Regions from separate parts of the Novosphingobium sp. BL-S-21 genome, predicted to be linked through region 2. Evidence: predicted binding sites of a transcription regulator. Region 2 holds the regulator's gene; the other holds the start of a gene.
What was found. The regulator LexA, encoded in region 2, represses DNA repair genes until DNA is damaged. The targets are predictions, from matches to a motif close to GTTCCNCNCTTGTTCT.
Positions count from the first base shown of each region.

Region 1: ACZ1J6_RS23505 (DUF6771 family protein) is a predicted target of LexA. The motif match lies at 4,307-4,322, and genes of this name have one in related genera.

Region 1 is NZ_JBVFVP010000003.1:235,058-244,583, reverse strand. It holds gene ACZ1J6_RS23525 (ParB/RepB/Spo0J family partition protein) at 1-1,451, opposite strand, end outside; gene ACZ1J6_RS23520 (DUF2958 domain-containing protein) at 1,550-1,957, opposite strand; gene ACZ1J6_RS23515 (ArdC family protein) at 1,954-2,994, opposite strand; gene ACZ1J6_RS23510 (hypothetical protein) at 3,543-3,689, opposite strand; gene ACZ1J6_RS23505 (DUF6771 family protein) at 4,159-4,302, opposite strand; gene ACZ1J6_RS23500 (SOS response-associated peptidase) at 4,677-5,330, shown strand; gene ACZ1J6_RS23495 (hypothetical protein) at 5,429-5,809, opposite strand; gene ACZ1J6_RS23490 (hypothetical protein) at 5,909-6,082, shown strand; gene ACZ1J6_RS23485 (hypothetical protein) at 6,087-6,407, shown strand; gene ACZ1J6_RS23480 (TetR/AcrR family transcriptional regulator) at 6,703-7,368, opposite strand; gene ACZ1J6_RS23475 (TonB-dependent receptor) at 7,507-9,526, shown strand, end outside.
Region 2 is NZ_CM145496.1:489,098-498,623, forward strand. It holds gene ACZ1J6_RS10705 (sensor histidine kinase) at 1-912, shown strand, start outside; gene ACZ1J6_RS10710 (hypothetical protein) at 957-1,178, opposite strand; gene ACZ1J6_RS10715 (citrate synthase) at 1,659-2,942, opposite strand; gene gltX (glutamate--tRNA ligase) at 2,956-4,410, opposite strand; gene ACZ1J6_RS10725 (ComEC/Rec2 family competence protein) at 4,431-6,653, shown strand; gene lexA (transcriptional repressor LexA) at 6,701-7,399, opposite strand; gene ACZ1J6_RS10735 (molybdopterin molybdotransferase MoeA) at 7,533-8,747, opposite strand; gene moaC (cyclic pyranopterin monophosphate synthase MoaC) at 8,744-9,229, opposite strand; gene trpC (indole-3-glycerol phosphate synthase TrpC) at 9,243-9,526, opposite strand, start outside.

The sequences.
Region 1 (9,526 bases), on a different replicon from region 2:
TCCACCTGCCACCACCCCGCCATCGGGACAGTCATCTCCATGCCGACCACTTCCACCGCCGCACTTCCCGCCGCAAGGCTTTCGCCCATGACCACGGTCAGGATTTCCATGACCATCTCGTCGGGAAGCTCGATGAGCCGTGCAAACAGGCGGCACAAATCCCGCGGCGATCCGCGCATGCCGTAGCAGGTTCCACCGGTCACACCCCCGCCAATTACAGTCGGCTCGTCGTCGGGCAGGTTCAGCAAGGCGAGGACGCTGCGGCGCGCGGTATCGAACACCGCTTCTGCCCGCGAGGTCTCAACGCTTTCCCTGACCGCGTCGCTTTTCACCGCCTGCGGTTCAGAAACGATCCGCCAAAGCGGCGATCCGGCGATGGCGTGGGCGACCATGAGGCGGAGGGCAAGGCCCGGACGGCCCAGCAGTTCGGCGCGCACGGCGGCGTGGCGGTGCAGGTCGATATAAGTCTGGGTGATCGAAGTCAGTTCGGGACGCGCCGCCGTGGCAGCCGCACCTTCGTCATTCCCGGCGCCTCCATTTTCCAAGCTGGCCTTGGCAAGCCGCACGGCCTCCTTGCGCGAGAGATACCCCTCATGAATCACGACTTCGCCATTGGCGCGCACGTCGAGATAGACCCGCCCGCCCCTGCGCTTGGCGGTCTTCTCATACTCCCACGAATGGAAGTGGCTTTCGGGAGGAAGCACCACAGCATCTGCCCAGCCAGCCTCGAGGTAGGCCAGCCGCTTCGCTTCGATGGCGGCGTTCTGGAGGTCCCAGAATGCTCCTGTATCAACGAAATAGGCATCGTCCCCGAAGAGGAATGCTTTCAGCTGGAAGCCGCGAGGAGCATAGGCATCGGGATCGTCGGCGATGGCAAGCCATGTCTTCTGCTGCGCCTTCGAAGCCAACGTGAGGTGACGCACGGTCGCTGCGTCGATTTCCTCGGCGCGGTACATCTCCCGAATACGCGGGAGGAGATTGCCGAGTGCGAGAATGCGCTTCACCGCCAGATCGGGGAGGCCGAAGGTCTGGCCGATCTCCGCAATGCTGCGCCCTTCCCTCACCAACCGCGTGAAGCAGGTCCAGCGTGAGACTTCATCGGGATCTAGCCGGGCGATGTTCTCGATCAGCGAGGCCTCGACCGCGCTCGCATCGTCGGCATCGTCCAAAATCGCACAGGGCAGCAGCCTCGCCTCGTGCTCCGGCTCCCCGGCCGCAGCGCAGGCCGCGAGCCTTTCGGCTGCGACTAGCTGCGCGGCATGAAACCGGCGGCATCCGGCGACGATCTCGTAATGGCCGGCTTCACAGCCCGGCCGAACGAGAACGGGCTGCAGGACGCCGCGCGCCCTCACGGTCGGCAGGATGTCGGACACGTCTGGGGCCTTGCGCGCGTAGCGCATGTTGGATTTGCTGACGGCAAGGTTGCCAAGTGCAATAAACTCGAGTCTCATGGTGGCACTCCATATGTGAGTGCCGGTCCGTCCTTCAGGTGGAATGGTCGGGCGGACCGGCTTAGATCGGCGGGAGACGCCCGCCAGCGTCTTCCCCCTCAGCGGGGCGAAAGCCTGATGGCAGCCGGGTCCTCACGCGTGAGTCGGTCCAGCAACAGAGCGGCATCCCGGATCGATCCCGCAAGGCGCGATGCCTCGGCCCAGACCGACAAGCGGTGCCGGGTGGAGAAGCCGGTATCGCGCTCGATGGCGAGCCCCATGGGCAAGCGGATCGCCTCGATTTCGCGAAGCGAGCAGATGCCCAATTCCGGACTGCCAAAGCCAAGGTCGGCCAGTCCATAAAGGGTATCGTTGTCGGCATAGAGTTCGGTAATCAGCCAGACCGCCCGGCCCATCGGATTGAACAGGCGCACCAGCGGGAGCGGATCGAACTTCGGATTGGCCATGCAATGCTCGAAGTTGGCACTGAGCATGGCGCGTGTCGCGGCGCGGATGAGGGTGGTCATGCCTCGGCCCTCCCCTCTTTTGCAGGCAGGTCGGCGCTGTCCATTTCCTCGCCAAAGGGAATCCGCCCCCTATCGGGAAGCGATGCCTCGTAGCGGGTAAGGAGCCATTCCGCCGCTTTGCTCGCCATGCTGGCCGCGCGGAAGATGGCGCGGTTGTCCTCACGCAGCACCTCGAGCCATGCCCCGATATAGTCTGCATGGCGAACCGTTGGTACGATCCCGAGCGAAGCGCACAGGAAAGCCGAACCCATCTCAGCGACCATTTCCTCACGGGCGTAGTCCTTTGAACCGAAGGCACCTGTCAGATTACGATTGAGACGGGAACTATGGCCGGCTCCGTGGGTCAGTTCGTGCAGCGCCGTCCGATAGAAGTTCACCTGATCGTGGAACGCCTGCTGCGGCGGAACTTGGATGAAGTCCTGACCGGGCGAATAGAACGCTTTCGTCCCGCCGACGCGAAATTCGATTCCGCTTGCGGCAATGACGGCTTCTGCCACCGGCACGATTTCGCGCTCGGGCAAGGCAATCGGCGAACCAAGAAAATCGTCCGGCAGGCCTTCGCACTGGGCCACATTGAAAACCGTGAAGCGTTTGAGGAATGCAATTGAACGGGCATCAGTGCCGCTTTCCCTCGCCCGTACCTTTTCCGCCTCAGGCGTGAAGCGGTCGGCATAGACCACTTGCGTCCCATGCTCGCCTTTGCGGACATTGCCACCAGCGGCCAGCGCCTGCTTGAAGGTCAGCCAACTTTGAGAGGCCCAGCCGCCCGCGATCACCGATCCCCAAAGAATAAGCACGTTAATTCCGGAATAGGCACGCCGGGTCAGCGCATTGACGGGAAGTCCCGCGACGGGAGGACTTCCTCCGGCGACTTCATTGCTCCACGGCTGCACCCATGGCACCCGCCCCGCTTCAAGCTCGGCCATGATCCGGGCCGTGACCTCGTCGTAGAGCGAGGCCCTGCCTGATGCATTGGCCTTCCCGTCCTGATCCGATTGGGGCCTCGCGCATTGCGGGACCTTGGGATTGCTGCGCATGTCTTACCTCCTGCACTGCCCGCAAAACCCATCATGGGCCTCCCCCGAAAAGGCGGGGGGTGGGCGGCCCGGACGACCGACAGGGCCCGCATCAAGCGGCGCCTGCACCTGAAAGGCCGGAACGGATGTGGAGGAGCCGCGACGAAGGAGCGGCTTGCAGGGGCCGATGGCGGGCCCAGACGGTTGTCGAGCCCGCACCCCGACTTTGATCGGGAGAGGCTCACAACTGATGCCGCGCGCGGGCGCAGCCTGCGCGCGTCAACATCGAGGCGGGGTATGCCCCGCCGACCGCCACTTCCCCTTGCGCCAGCGATCGAAACCGAAGGCCGAGACCCTCAAGCTTGCGAGGGGCTCGGTGCCCTGCGCGCGGAAACGAGGGCGATCAGCCCTTCAGCGCGTTGGCATAGAGCGCGGTCACGCAGTCGGCGTGAGGCGCCCCGGCAGTGTTTGCCGCCCCGGTCTGTGTCGGAAAATAGCGTTACACCGGAGGCGCAACGAACCCCTGTCTTGCTGAACCTTCGCCCAGTTGCGCTGCCCCGCGAATGCCTTCAGAGCCCGTTGGAGGCCTTTGTCTCGAAGAAAGTGTGCGCTTTGTACAGGGAAAGCCACGCCCGCTCGCGCACGTTCATTTCCGGCCAGCTGTCCCACTCCGCCTTCACTATCAAGGCATAGACCTTGGCGCGGCTGGGATACATCAGGGCAGAAGTCGCAAGCGGCTGGCTCGACACGGTCCCACGGACGCCGGGTTCCTCGAAGGTCTCGGTTGCGGCACGCTGCGAGGCTGTTTCGCCCGGCTCTATCTGGCACTCTGGAAGGATCCATCTCCCCTTGCACTGAGACGTCACCAGAAGGACCTCCCAGGTATCGCCGTTCAGACGGTAGGAACGAGCACTGGATTGAGCGGGCGTCCCTTGACTCTTCGCGGATGATGACAATGCGATCGGGCGCTGGAGACCCTATAGGTCCGGAGAAAATTTGGACGCCGCGTCGCAAAGGTCTGGACGTACAGGCATCGGTTTCCGCGCGCGCCGCCTGATCGCCAATCCCAAAGGGTATCGCAAATATCTTCCATTCGCCGCCCGGACCGAAAACGGAGACGCACAGGGGAAGAGCGTCCACTGATCGGGTCCGGAATGGCGAATAGTCGGCAAGCCGCTCGATGATCTATAGCGCAAGTTCTGCAGCGGCTTTTGGTCGCATCCGCTCGTCACGCATGGTCATGCCGACACGCGCCCAGGCAGGCGCCCTCAAGATGGCATGCGATAGGTGCTGAAGGTGGATCCCTTTTATCCAAAGAGAATGGATCACATATAGAACAAGGAGCGCCCTCTCTGCATGCCGCCGCCACCCGCGACATAACCCTTAATCGAAAGATCAGGGGGCTACATGAGCGACAGGTGCGGAAATTGCGAAGCGGAAATCACTAATGACGGCATAATCAGGGGGCCCAACCGGCGATACGGTCCGTCATCCCAACCGAACCTAGGAAGCCAGCCATATATCCGGTGCCGCCGATGTGCATCGAGACCAAGACGAAAAGTGGGCGGGCAAGGCGGAGGATCAAGAGCGGTCTGAAAGGGTGCCGCGTCGTGTCGCGGTCACGCAATATTGTTAGTCGATTGACAAGACGCCCCCTCTCCCATCGGATTGACCGCGCGACAGGCGAGGCGCAGGATCAGCGCATGTGCAATCTCTATCGGATGACAGCGCCCGCCGCCGCCGTCGCAGGGTTGTTCCGAGCGACATCGAACGCCGCGCCAAACTTCGCGGCCGAGATCTACCCCGGCTATCCCGGCCTCGTGGTCGCAGACGGCGCGGTCCGCGCGATGAACTGGGGCTTTCCCCTCGTCCTCAAGAGCAAGAAGACCGGCGCGCCGCTCAAGCCCAAGCCCGTCAACAACACGCGGGAGGACAAGATGCACACCGGCTTCTGGGTGGACAGCTTCCGCAAACGGCGGTGCCTGATCCCCGTCACAGCCTGGGCGGAAGCCGAGGGCGCCAAGGGCGCCATGACACGCACATGGTACTCCCTCCCCGATCAGGGCGTGTTCGCGGTCGCAGGTGTCTGGCGGCCGACGGCTGAGTGGGGCGACTGTTACTCGATGGTCATGGTAAACGGGTGCGAGCAGATGGCCGACGTCCACGATCGCATGCCGACGGTCCTTGTCCAGGAGCATTGGGACCGCTGGACCAACGGCGATCCTGACGAAGCCTTCGCGCTCTGCCGCGTCTATGACGCGCCGCTGATCGTTGATCGCACGAGCGAGCCATGGTTCAAGCGGACCAGCCCACCACCTGCGCCAAAAACGCCACCGCCATCAGCAACGCTACTATGATCATCTCGGCCTGCTTCAGCATCAACGAATGATCCTAGACGGAAAAGCCGGATGCAATGCGGGAGAGATCCGCGCCGGATTAAAATTACGGCCCGGCCTCAATAGCTCAGCCAGTCGAGTTCGGCCTCATCGACCGCCTCGAACATGTCGCCTTCTGCCTGGCCGACGCGAAGCCGCTGCCGTACCGCCTCGGGATCGCCGTCCTTCGGAAAGCCGCGATCCGCCACGGCGCACTTCGCCAGTTCGCCGACCAGACCACCGCGCCCGGTCTGCGTGAGTAGCCAGCGGCCAAATGCTCCGCGCTCGGCAGGCGCAGCCGTTCGCCCGGCGGGGCGAAGACGCGGGTCGGGGGCTGCGGGCACGAAAGCCCGAAAATCGGGGCCTTTGCTGATATCCTGAAACGAGCCACCGCCTCCGGCTATTCTGCTGACTTCGCGGCGCAAGTCGTCGAGTGTCGATGTGGTGGGCAGCTGTTCCATGGCAATCCTCGCTGTCGAATCGGTAGCGCGACTCTAGCATGTTCTCTATATGTTCTCACCATGAGTCGATGTGTGCAGAGCACCCCGGAGGATCAAAAGATGGAACATATAAAGGAAATCCGCCACGCGGTGGCGACAGCGCTGGAGACGCGCGGCCTCGATAATCGGGAGTTCCTGCGACAGATAAGATCAGGCGAACAGGACGACGGGCCTTACATGACGGGCGCCCTCGCCTGCGCCGCTGTTCTCGCGAAGCAGTCGGCGCGCAGCTGATGAAGTGCGCTACTCTGACGGACTGAGGATCCCGACCCGGCTGTTCGAAGCCGCAGCCTGGCATTACCAGATTAAGGTGACGTGCGCGTGCGGGCGGTCGGCCGTCTTCGATCCCCATGCGCTGTGGTATCTCTTTGAGCGCAAGGGTTGGGATTCCACCTTCACAAAGGCGCAGGGCCGTTTCTACTGCAGCGAATGCTGGCGAACAAAATTTCGGAAGCTGGCGCCGGTGAAATTCGAGACCTGCCGCGAAGAGCCGACCGTGCGCCTGCCAATGCCAGATGAGCGGGAATGGAAGCGCGCGATCGATCGGTTTCGAAGCTGACGGCGGCGCCCGCCCCTGACCTCGCCGGCGTCAAGCCGACTGACCGGAAGGGGTGGGAAGCGGAAGTTTGGGTATGAGCGACCCGCCCCTACTCATTGGGGGCAGACGAATAGGAGCAATTGGCCAGCAGATTCCTTGGCATTATGCAATTCGTCGTCGCCAGATATGGGCTCAAATTTGTCCACGCCGCCTAGCAACCAACGGCTGCTCCCGGGCGAAGAGCTGATATCGCGAAAGCACTTAGCCCCCCTGCTTTATGTTGGCGCGAGCGTTCCATAAGTCGCCAGCCGCTGATCTATCCTCCCAAATCTCCCGATGCCTGGAGAGTGGCCAAGGGGCGCAACATTCCGTCTGGGGCTGCCATTCGCAAAAGGTTGGAAAGCAAATCTATGGCAGACTTGTTCATGTCTACATGAGGAAGATGGCGATCGGCGATTGATAAGCCTCGCGCGGCCCAAACCATGAGGCGCATCACGGTCAATGCCAGTTCTCGATCACCTCCGAATGCTCTGCGCATCGCTTTCAGAGCATTTTCCTCAACGATTTCCTGCATCGGTAAGACATATGCGGCCAGATCGGGATCACTGCGAGTAGCTTGAAGGATTTCCAGAACAGCGATGCCGGACGGCTTGTTAAGCACTCCCCAAAGCACGTGAGGCCAGTCATACAGGTTGTTCCCGATGCCTGTCGTTCGGCGGGATTCCTCGTAGCCAATCATGTCTTCATCGGCGACGTGCTTAACAACCTCGGCCATCAAAGCCGCACGCGTTCCAAAGTGATGGAGAACAGGGCCTCGCGAGACGCCTGCCTTCGCTGAGATAAGTTCGATGGTAGCTCCGCCGTAGCCCACCTCATAAATCACCGTGATGGCTCCTTCGATCAGCGCGCGTCGCGTTTGGGCTGTGCGCTGCTCCTGAGTCCTGCGGACCTTCGTCGGCGTCCCGGTTCCATCTGCACTCATTCTTTCGTCCGATCCTAGTTCTAGCTACCGCGTCGATAGGTTGCCATAATAAACATTCATGCTTGCACACATGTATGTTTCAGTTTTATCTATGCCCCAAGCGACCGTCAATCGGGTCGCAGGTTCGGGAGGTAGGGGATGAATAGGGCAATTCTTCTTGCAACGGTGGGTCTGTCTGCAGTGGCCAGCCCGGCTTGGGCGCAGGTCGAAGCGACGGGTGAAGGCGTGAGCGAAATCGTCGTTACTGCGCAACGCCGAGCGGAGCGGCTTCAAGATGTTCCGGTAAGCGTGACCGCCCTCGGGGCCGACACGCTGCGCAATCGAAACGTAAATGACCTCACTCAGGTTGCGCTCGCAGCGCCTAGTTTGCAGGTGGGCAGCGACAACACATTCGCCGTGCGCGGGGTCGGTACCCAAGCTTTCGCGACCACCATCGACTCCAGCGTAGCCACCGCTTTGGATGACGTTAATCTAGGCCGGCCGTTCCTGGCTCAGGGGCTGTTCAACGACGTCGAGCGTGTTGAAGTGCTCAACGGCCCTCAAGGGTTGCTTTTCGGAAAGAACGCTTCGGCGGGCCTACTGAACGTCGTGTCTACTCGGCCGAAGCTCGGCACGTTCGAGAGCGTCACCGATATGGAGTTTTCAAATCGGTCCACGCCGGGCAGCAAGGTTAAATCGTGGTCTATGATCGGACGAGAGACGATCAATATTCCCGTGGGAGAAAGCGGGGCGCTGCGGATCAACGGTACGTACTCGTATGAGGAACCGGGAACTAATTTCGTCGGTCTCAACAACGTGCGCAACGATCTCGATCGCGAACAATACGGGGTAAGGGCGAAATACCTTCAGGAAATAACACCGTCGCTCGAACTGTACATCATCGGCGAGTACGCAGAGGCGCATGGCGTCGCTGGGGTAAGCGACCGAACCTATCGATCATTGGGACCAAATAGCACTAATGCGGCCGCGCTGGCGTCTTCCGCTATCACACCGGGAGACGAGAATTACACGTTTGCCGGAGACGGTGGATATTGGCGCGATCTCAAGCTGGGCGGAGCCCAGGCATCGCTTTCATGGACGAGCCCGAACGGGCTTGTCGTAAGCAACGTCGCTGCGTGGAAATTTTACAGCATAAATTCGCAGCTCGACGTTGATTTCACCAATCTCAACGGCGCCAATCGAAACTACACTGATGGTCGATACGATCAGTTTTCGAACGAGTTCCGCGTCGCTCTTCCCGCAGAAAATCGACTGACGGGCCAAGCTGGCCTCTATTATTTCCATTCGACTATAGATCAACAGGGTCAGATCGCCGGCAACAATTTCCTGCCGTCATTCCTGCTGCCAGGATATCCGTTTTGCGTCGGTGCCACCGCCACGCCGGGCGCACCTCCGGGCACCTGTTCCGTCAGCAACAACTTTTTCCTCGGACGCGACTACGATTACCGCATGAAGACTGACAGTTATGCGGCTTTCGGACAACTGACGTTCTCGGTGAGCGATGCGTTCAAAATCTTCGCAGGCGGCCGCGTAACGCGTGACGAGATCTCGATCGATCTCGATCAGAATCAAGATTCTTACTTCGTACCCCTGGCAGTTCCGGGGACGTTTGCGCAATCCTATGGTCACACCGATTTTAGTTGGCGTGCCGGCGGACAGTTCCAGCTGACACCGGACGCCATGATCTATGGATCCTATGGTCGCGGGTACAAGGGGCCGGGCTTCAACGATACAGCCGCAACGGCGACTTCTGACCTTCTGGTACGCGGCGAGAAGTCGAACACGGCAGAAATCGGTTTCAAGACGAGCTGGTTCAATCGCAGGTTGGTCTTCAACGTATCCGCCTTCCACACCAAGTTCGATAATTATCAAACCCAGTCTCTCGATACCGCGCTTCAGGCTTTTGTGGTGCAGAATGCGGCTTCGGTCAAAAGCAAAGGGGTGGAAGTTACCCTGAACGCAAATCCGCTGCGCGGCCTTTCGATCAATGCGTCTGGCACCGTATTGGACTCGAAGTTCGGCGATTTCGCCGGCGCACAGTGTTATCCAGGGCAAACCGATCCGAGCTGCGCAACAACCGGATCCTTCAACGCTCGCGGCAACCAGACACCAACCGCGCCGACCTTCACGTCATCTTTCCAGGCTATCTACGAGTTCG
Region 2 (9,526 bases):
CACTGGACCGACTTCCTGCCGCCCGAGAAAGTCACTCACAAGCAGCCGCTGCACTGGCGCCTGCTCGACGGATCGCGCGTGGTCGTTTCGGGATCGCGCCGGTCGTGGCGCGTTTCGCTCGTTCCGCACATGCGGCCCGGTTTCGATCCGGCGGGCTTCGAGCTTCTGCTGGTGTCGGACACGCCCGGCACTTCGGCCGCGGCCGTTCGCGAACCGATGGAGCCTATGCTTCGCCGCAGCCTCGTCGGACATGATCTGGCGCCGGTGCTGCGTCAGCCGATCTCGCGGATCATCGCCAATGCCGAGACGATCCGCACGCGGCTCGCCGGACCGCTGCCGGACGCCTACGCGGAGTATGCGGGCGAAATCGCCGGCGCTGGCAAACTGCTTCTGGGATTGCTGGAAGATCTCGCCGATCTCGAAGTGGTCGAGACGGAAGGCTTCAGCACGGCGCCGGACCGGGTGGACCTATCGGAGCTGGCCCGGCAGGCCGCCGGCATCCTGAATGTCCGCGCTCAGGAAAAGGGCATCGCCATAGAGGCGCCGCATGGCTCGGAAGTCCTGCCGGCAGTGGCGGAATATCGCCGCGTCCTGCAGGTTCTGTTGAACCTCATCGGCAATGCCATTCGCTACTCGCCGGAGCGCTCGCACATCTGGATCCGCCTCGAAACGCTGGGCGATCGCGCCCGGATCATCGTGGCGGACCAGGGACCGGGGCTGTCGCAAGAGCAGCAGGGCAAGATCTTCGACAAGTTCGAACGGCTCGGTCGCAGCGGAGACGGCGGTTCCGGCCTCGGCCTCTACATTTCGCGCAGTCTGGCGCGGGCCATGGGCGGCGATCTGCTGGTGGACAGCGCACCGGGGCAGGGCGCGCGCTTCATTCTCGAAGTGCCCGCCGACCTTCCGGGCTGATCAGCGGCGCCTGTTCACAGGCGTCTCCTTCACAGGCGCTCCCTTCACAAGCGGTGATCGTTGGCATCCTTGCCGCGACGCGCCAGCCACAGCAGGATGACGCCCACCGCCGCCATGACCGCGCCGCGCACGGCCCAGGAGCGGTCATCCAGCATCATGCTGTCGCTCGGCCACGAGATGATCCCCGTGCCTTGGCCGACCCAGAGCAGGCCCACGACGATGCCGAACAGTCCTATGACAAAGGCAAGAAGCCTGAGGAATGACATTACAATTCCTCCTGTTTTATCTTGTGAAAAGGCCGGGTTTGCGCGGCTATCTTAGGACGTGACACGGGAAAGCTCCGGTAACCGCGGTCACGTTCTTGGTGCCCGGCAAGGCGGTGGACCGGCATCGATCCGAGCTTCGGCCGGGGGCGAGCACGCGTTTGACCCATGTCTTCGGCTTCTACAGCCCCGGCTCGTGGATCTCGAGCCGGGAAAACCCCCGCCAAGCTCAGGAAAAACATGGAATCCGGCCGGAAAGCACTGAGGATCATCTGCTAACGCCCCCGTAGCCAATGCTTTGTTGCTGCCCTGAAAGCTATCGCTTGGCCTCTCTCATATCAAGCACTTGTACATAGCGGCCTTAACCAGGTGCCGCGCCGGCGGGCTGCCTGAATGCGCGCGCACAAAAAGAAAGGCCCCCGCTTGCGCGAGGGCCCTCCTGTTATCGGTGCATTGCCTTGGTCGCTCTTGCGAGCAACGGGCTCAGCGCTGGCCGATCGGCACGAAATCGCGTTGCGTCGGGCCGGTGTAGAGCTGACGCGGGCGGCCGATCTTCTGGCCGGGATCGGAGATCATTTCGTTCCATTGCGCCACCCAGCCCACGGTGCGGGCGAGGGCGAAGAGCGCCGTGAACATCGTGGTCGGGAAGCCGATGGCCGAGAGAATGATGCCCGAGTAGAAGTCGACGTTCGGGAACAGCTTCTTCTCGACGAAGTACGGATCGTTGAGCGCGATTTCCTCGAGGCGCAGGGCAGTCTCGAAGAGCGGGTCGGTAACCTTCAGCGCGTCGAACACCTCGCGAACGGTCTTCTGCATGACCGTGGCGCGGGGATCGTAGTTCTTGTAGACGCGGTGACCGAAGCCCATCAGGCGGAACGGATCGTTCTTGTCCTTCGCACGCTCGATGTAGTGCGGGATCTTGTCCGGCGTGCCGATTTCCTTGAGCATGTTGAGCGCGGCTTCGTTGGCGCCGCCATGCGCAGGACCCCAGAGGCAGGCGATACCGGCCGCGATGCATGCGAACGGGTTGGCGCCCGACGAACCGGCAAGGCGTACGGTCGAGGTCGAGGCGTTCTGCTCGTGGTCGGCGTGCAGGATGAAGATGCGGTCCATGGCCTTTTCGACGGCCGGGATCACTTCATACTCTTCCGCAGGCACGCCGAAGGTCATGCGCAGGAAGTTGCCGGTGTAGCTCAGCTTGTTGTCAGGATAGACGAAGGGCTGGCCGACCGAGTACTTGTAGGCCGCTGCCGCAATCGTCGGCATCTTGGCGATCAGGCGGTGCGAGCTGATCTTGCGGTGCTCGGGGTCCGAGATGTCGGTCGAGTCGTGATAGAACGCCGAGAGCGCGCCGACGACGCCGCACATGATCGCCATCGGGTGGGCGTCACGGCGGAAGCCGCGGTAGAAGTTCGCCAGCTGCTCGTGGAGCATCGTGTGGCGCGTGATGGTGTTTTCGAAGGTTGCCAGTTCGTCGGCGCTCGGCAGTTCGCCATTGAGCAGCAAGTAGCTGGTTTCCATGAACGACGAATTTTCAGCCAGCTGGCCGATCGGGTAGCCGCGATGGAGCAGCACGCCTTCGTCGCCGTCGATATAGGTCAGCGCGCTTTCGCAGCTGGCCGTCGACGTGAAGCCGGGATCGTACGTGAACTTGCCCGTCTGGGCGTAGAGCTTGCGGATATCGATGACATCCGGGCCGACACTGCCCTTCAGTACGGGGTAGTCGAATTCCGTGCCACCAGCATTCAGTTTGACCTGATCACCCACCAGTTCTTACTCCTTATATGTGCGACCCGGTCGCGGCGTCCGCCTGCGCGCCAATGCGTGCGAGGCTTTCGTCCCGGCCGAGCAGAACCAATACGTCGAAAATACCCGGAGAGGTCGTTTGACCAGTCAGGGCCGCCCGCAAGGGTTGCGCGAGCTTGCCGAGGCCCAATCCCAGATCCTCGGCCATTGCCTTCAGGTTGGCTTCCAGTGCCTCCAGGAGCCATTCGGGCTCGCTGGAAAGACGCTCGTGAATGGCGGCAAGGCGCCCCCGCGCCTCGTCCGTCAACAGCGCCTGCGCCTTCTCGCTGAACGCGAGCGGACGCTTGGCAAACAGGAAGGCCGCGCCTTCTGCAAGTTCGTTGAGGTCCTTTGCACGGACCTTCAGTACCGGCATCGCCTGCGCAAGCAGGGCAAGGTCGGTATGTTCGTAGCCGGCCTGGACCAGGCGCGGCAGGACCAGTTCCGCCAGGCGGGCGTCATTCGCCTCGCGCAGGTAGTGGCCATTGAGATTCTGCAGCTTCGCGAGATCGAAGCGCGAGGGCGACTTGCCGACGTCGGCCATGTCGAACCACTTCACGGCCTGTTCGCGGCTGATGAATTCTTCATCGCCGTGGCCCCAGCCAAGGCGCAGCAGATAGTTGAACAGCGCTTCCGGCAGGACGCCCATCTCGTCGCGGTAGGCATCGACGCCAAGAGCGCCGTGACGCTTGGAAAGCTTGGCGCCGTCCGAACCGTGGATCAGCGGCACATGGCCGTAGACCGGCACTTCCCAGCCCATGCCGTGGATGATCACGAGCTGGCGGAAGGCGTTGTTGAGGTGGTCGTCACCGCGCAGAACATGGGTAACGCCCATGTCGTTGTCGTCCACGACGACGGCCAGCATGTAGGTCGGCGTACCGTCGGAGCGCAGGATGACGAAATCGTCGATTTCCTCGTTCCGAACGGTGACTTCGCCCTGGACCAGATCGGTGATCGTCGTCTCGCCGTCACGCGGCGCCTTGACGCGCACGACGTAGGACTTGTCGGCGGGCCAGGTCGAGGGATCGGCATCGCGCCATTCGCTGTCGATGCGGAATGGGCGGCGTTCTTCCTGCGCCTTCTGGCGGCGTTCGGCGAGTTCCTCGGTCGTGAGGTAGCAGCGATAGGCGTGGCCGTTAGCCAACAGATCGGCGGCCACTTCAGCATGGCGGTCCGAACGGGCGAACTGGAACACCGCCGGTTCGTCGCCATCGAGGCCGAGCCAGGTCAGTCCGTCGAAGATCGCCTCGATCGCCGGCTCGGTCGAGCGCGCGCGGTCGGTGTCCTCGATGCGAAGCAGATACTTGCCGCCGTGGTGACGGGCGAAGAGCCAGTTGAAGAGAGCGGTACGAGCGCCTCCGATATGGAGATAACCCGTGGGCGAGGGGGCAAAGCGCGTGACGACGGCCTTGCTTGCCGCCGCTCCGCTCGATGCACTGCCGCTTGCCATTCTAATAACCTTCCTGTCCTATGCTCGCCATGGCCAGCCACGCCGCCACGACGGTTGATTTCGAGCGTCCGGTTTTAGCCGGAGGCGCTGCATTGCAGCATCGCCCATGGATCAGCAAGAGCCACTTGTCGAGCGGTTTGGCGGGTGTCGAGTGTTTTCTTTCGAACTGCAGTTTCACCAGAGCGCCGTGGCTGGCCGTGGCCTTTGGAACTGGCGCAATTGCTTGGTTTTTCCTGTCGTCTGCAGCGACATGGGTAGCCCTTTGCGTAGTATGCGTCTCGATTGCATTATTCGCATTGAACTGGCACGTCGGATCGGCTCGGTTTCCTTATATCAGACAGGCGATCCTTTCGCTATCGCTGGTCGTCCTGGCGGGGTGCCTATCGATCTGGACCCGGTCGGAAATCGTCGGGCAACCGGCCATAGAGCGAAACATGTCGGGCATCTTCACGGCCCGGGTCCTGTCGCTCGAAGAGCAGCCGGCGCTGCAGCGGGATCGGCTGACACTGGCGTTGCAAGAGCCACGAAGCGGGCGGTCCATCAAGGTCCGGGTCAATCTGCCGGCCGCACTGCGGGAACAGCCGCTGAGCACCGGTGCGGTCATTCGGTTCCGCGGCCGACTTACCCCTCCGGCATCACCCATGTTCCCTGGAGGATACGATTTTGCGCGCGCGGCCTGGTTTTCAGGCCTGTCGGCCACGGGCTCGATTACATCGCCGGTCGAAGTGATATCGCTCGGGCGTGGAGGCGATTGGCTCGCCGACCAGCGTGCCGCGTTGTCCCGTCATATAACGACGCATCTCGCGGGGTCGCCGGGCGGTATCGCGGCAGCGCTGACGACCGGAGACATGGGCGCGATCGGCCAGGGTGATGCCCAGGCCATGCGCGATGCGGGCCTGGCTCACCTTCTGTCGATCAGCGGACTTCACGTGAGTGCCGTGATCGGCTGCGTCTATTTCGTCGTATTGCGCCTTCTGGCCCTTTTCCCGGCACTGGCCCTGAGGGTCCGCCTGCCGATATTGGCCGCAACATGCGGTGCGGCCGCGGGGCTGGGTTACACGCTGCTAAGCGGCTCGCAGGTGCCTACCATGCGGGCTTTCCTGGGCGCTCTGCTCGTTCTCGCTGCCATGGCATGGGGCCGTGAAGCGCTGTCCATGCGCTTGCTGGCGGTGGCGGCTGTCATCGTGCTGGTCATCTGGCCCGAGTCGGTCGTTGGTCCCAGCTTCCAGATGAGCTTCGCGGCGGTGATGGTTTTGGTGGCACTCGGCAATGCAGAGCCGCTGAAGCGCTGGTTGGCACCCCGGGAAGAGGCCTGGCCGTTCAAGGCCATGCGCAACCTCACGATGATCCTGATCACCGGCATAGCGATCGAATTGGCGTTGATGCCCATCGCCCTGTTCCATTTCCATCGTGCCGGCCTCTACGGTTCTGTCGCCAATGTGATCGCGATCCCTTTGACGACGCTGGTCATCATGCCTTTCGTCGCCCTGGCGCTGCTGCTCGATGTGGTTGGGCTTGGAGGTCCGGTGTGGTGGCTGGCGAACCACGCTATCGACGCCCTGTTGGCCATCGCCCGCTTCATAGCCGCGGAACCGGGAGCCGTTCGGGTGATGCCCACGATGAGTGGGTGGCATTTTTCGTTGTTTGTCGTTGGAGGCCTCTGGCTGGGCCTTTGGGACGGTCGCATCCGGCTATGGGGGATTTTGCCTATAGCTGCCGGTTTCTTCGGCTTGATGCTCATTCCGGTTCCGGACATCATGGTTTCGGGCGATGGCCGCCATGTGGGCTGGATCGATCCCGAGAGCCATCGGCTCGTGATGCTTCGCACCGGTTCCGGCGACTACGCCCTGGACAACCTCATGGAAGTTGCCGGGACGCGAGAGGTCCCGGTCAATGCGCAGACGGCGCCCGGAACGCGATGCAACGCGGACTTCTGCGCCGTCGAGCTACGTCACGGCGAAGAGGCTCGGCATGTGTTGATCGCGCGGGGGAGGGCCATCGTCCCCGAGATGCAACTGGCCGAGGCGTGCAGGTGGGCCGACGTGGTGATCGCCGAACGCCGCTTGCCGAGGACCTGCCTGCCGAAGTGGCTCAAAGTTGATCGCCAGATGCTGGATCGAACGGGCGGGCTGACTATCGATCTTGCAAGCCGCAGTGTGACGACCGTGGCGGAGGGGCAAGGAAATCATGGCTGGTGGAAGCCCGCTGCGCCGACCATGATCGAACGCAAGGGATGGTATTAGCGACCGCTGGCCTGAGGAGGGCGAACAGGGCGCCCTCCTGAGACGGATCAATGATAGCGGCGCAGCAGGCCTGCCAGCTTGCCCTGGACTTCTACTTCGTCAGGTCCGTAGATCTGCGGTTCGTAAGCGGCGTTCGCGGGATCGAGGCGCACCATGCCATCTTCCCGGCGCAGATACTTGAGCGTCGCTTCCTCACCCCGGACAAGGGCGACGACGATCTCGCCATCCCTGGCCGTGGTGGTCCGCTTTACGAGTGCGAAATCCCCGTCGAGAATGCCGGCATCGACCATCGAGTCGCCTGAGACTTCCAGTGCATAGTGATCGCCTGCACCGAGCAGGGCCGCAGGCACCGGGAGCGAAGACTGGCCTTCCAGGGCCTCGATCGGCACGCCCGCGGCAATACGACCATGAAGGGGGATTTCGATCACGTCGTTGGCGGGCCTGGCGACCGCCGCCGGACGGGAAGGTGCGGCGTTGCCGCCACGCGCCGCCGATACCGCAGCCGCGGCCTTGGCCGGCTTGCTCGTGGCGTCTTCGGGCTGGCGGAGCACTTCGAGAGCGCGGGCACGGTTGGGAAGGCGGCGGATGAAGCCACGTTCCTCCAGCGCGGAAATCAACCGATGGACGCCCGACTTCGACTTGAGATCGAGCGCTTCCTTCATTTCCTCGAAGCTGGGGGAAATGCCGCTCTCTTCAAGCCGGACCTGAATGAACCGGAGCAATTCGTGCTGCTTGCGCGTCAACATCTGCTTAGCCTCATGTGTTCTGTGGCACTTGGCCTGAATCGCCCGACGAACCGGCCCCGGCTGACTTGATGTGTCGTTCAGGGAACTTGTCTGCGAACAATGAGGGAACAATTATGCAACGAATAGGGTATCGTCAAGCAATACCGCCATTTTGGAGCAAGAACACCTGAACGGGATCACCGCGATCAGCGGCGAGGGCATGCGCCGACCGGTCGATCAGGACATTGCTGGCGGCAAGCGAGGACAAGGCGCCGCTATCCTGTAGTGAGAGGGCATGGACCGCCTCACCATCCCAGGATCCCCGCAGGAATTCGCGGCGCGCCCCTCCCGTCCTCAAAGGTGCCGAAAGCCGGGTGGCAATCGCGCGGGGTAAGGGCTGCGCCGCGCCCAGAAATGCGCGCAGTACGGGAAGAACGAAGAAATATGCGGTTACCAGGCTGGACACGGGATTGCCGGGAAGCCCGATCACCAGTTGACGACGCCCTGCCGTTTGCCGTGTCGCGACCATGAGCGGCTTGCCGGGTTTGATCGCGACGCGCCAGAAGTCGATTTCGGCGCCCCATTTTTCCAGTGCCGGCCGGAGAAGGTCGTGATCGCCCACTGACGCTCCCCCGCTCGTCACGATCACGTCGGCATCGGCGGCCGCATCGAAGGCGGCGACCAGAGCGTCCAGATCGTCGGGGATTGGTCCATTTCGATTTGCATCGACGGGAACGCTACGCGCAAGAGCGGTCAGCATGGCGCCGTTGCTGGCGGGTATCTGATGGGCTGCGCAGCATTCGGGATCGCCGGACAATTCATCGCCGCTATCGATCACGGTTAGCCGGGGGCGGCGGCGGACGGCGAGATGCCGGTGGCCCGCCGAAATGGCAAGACCGGCTTGCGCCGGTCCGATCAATGCCCCGGGGGCGAGCAGCGGCGCTCCATCGGCGAAATCCATGCCGCGGAAGCGGACGTGCTTGTGGCCTGGTGAGGGCGCCTCTCCCGTGAGGGCGAGGTGATCGCCGTCCCGGTCGACATCCTCCTGCAGGATCACGGCCCGCGCATTTTCGGGCAACAGGGCGCCGGTGGAGATCCGCACGGCTTGACCCGGATCGACGGCTGCACCGAAAGGCCGCCCTGCCGCGCTTTCACCGATCACCTGCCAGGGTCCGGACAAGTCCCCTTCGCTGACGGCATAACCGTCCATGGCGGAGATATCGGCGGCAGGCTGGACCCGGCGTGCCAGCAACGGAGCCGCGAGATAGCGACCCAGCGCACCGTCGATGTCGACGTGCTCGACGGGCCGCGGCTCGACCAGCGCAAGCAGTCGGGCCTGTGCCTCTTCCAGAGCGATCGGCGGGATCATCGCGACGATGTCTCGATCTTCCAGTCGCCCGATTTGCCGCCACGCTTTTCGATCAGGCGAATGTCACCGATGACCATGCCCTTGTCGAGCGCCTTGGCCATGTCGTAAATTGTCAGCAGAGCCACGGAAACCGCTGTAATGGCTTCCATTTCCACCCCGGTCTTGCCGCTCAGCGATGCAGTGCCCATTGCCAGAACGGCGCTGTCCTCGAACGTGAAATCCAGGTTCACGGCGTCCAGCGTCAGCGGGTGGCACATCGGGATGAGGTCCGCCGTCTTCTTGGCGGCCATGATCCCCGCGATGCGTGCCGTTCCCAGCACGTCGCCTTTCGGTGCATTGCCGGCGCGGATCGCTTCCAGGGCCGAGGCGCTCATCGTGATCCGCCCGGACGCCACGGCGACCCTGCGGGTCGCGGCCTTGGCACCAACGTCGACCATGCGGGCCGAGCCTTCCGCATCGATGTGAGTAAGGGACTTGCTCAAGCGCGGGCTATCCTCAATCTGCGAAGAGGAGCTGGCGGGTTGCCGCTTGGATATCCGCCTGACGCATCAGGCTCTCGCCAACGAGGAAAGTACGGGCGCCGCAAGCCGACAGCCGTTGCAGATCGGCGTGAGTGTTGATGCCGCTTTCGCTCACGAGCAGGGTGCCGGCGGGTGCCAGCGGGGCAAGGCGTTCCGTCGTCGAAATATCGGTCGCGAACCGCTTGAGATCACGGTTGTTCACGCCAATGAGACGCGACTTGAGGCGGCTCGCCCGCTCCATCTCGTCTTCGTTGTGGA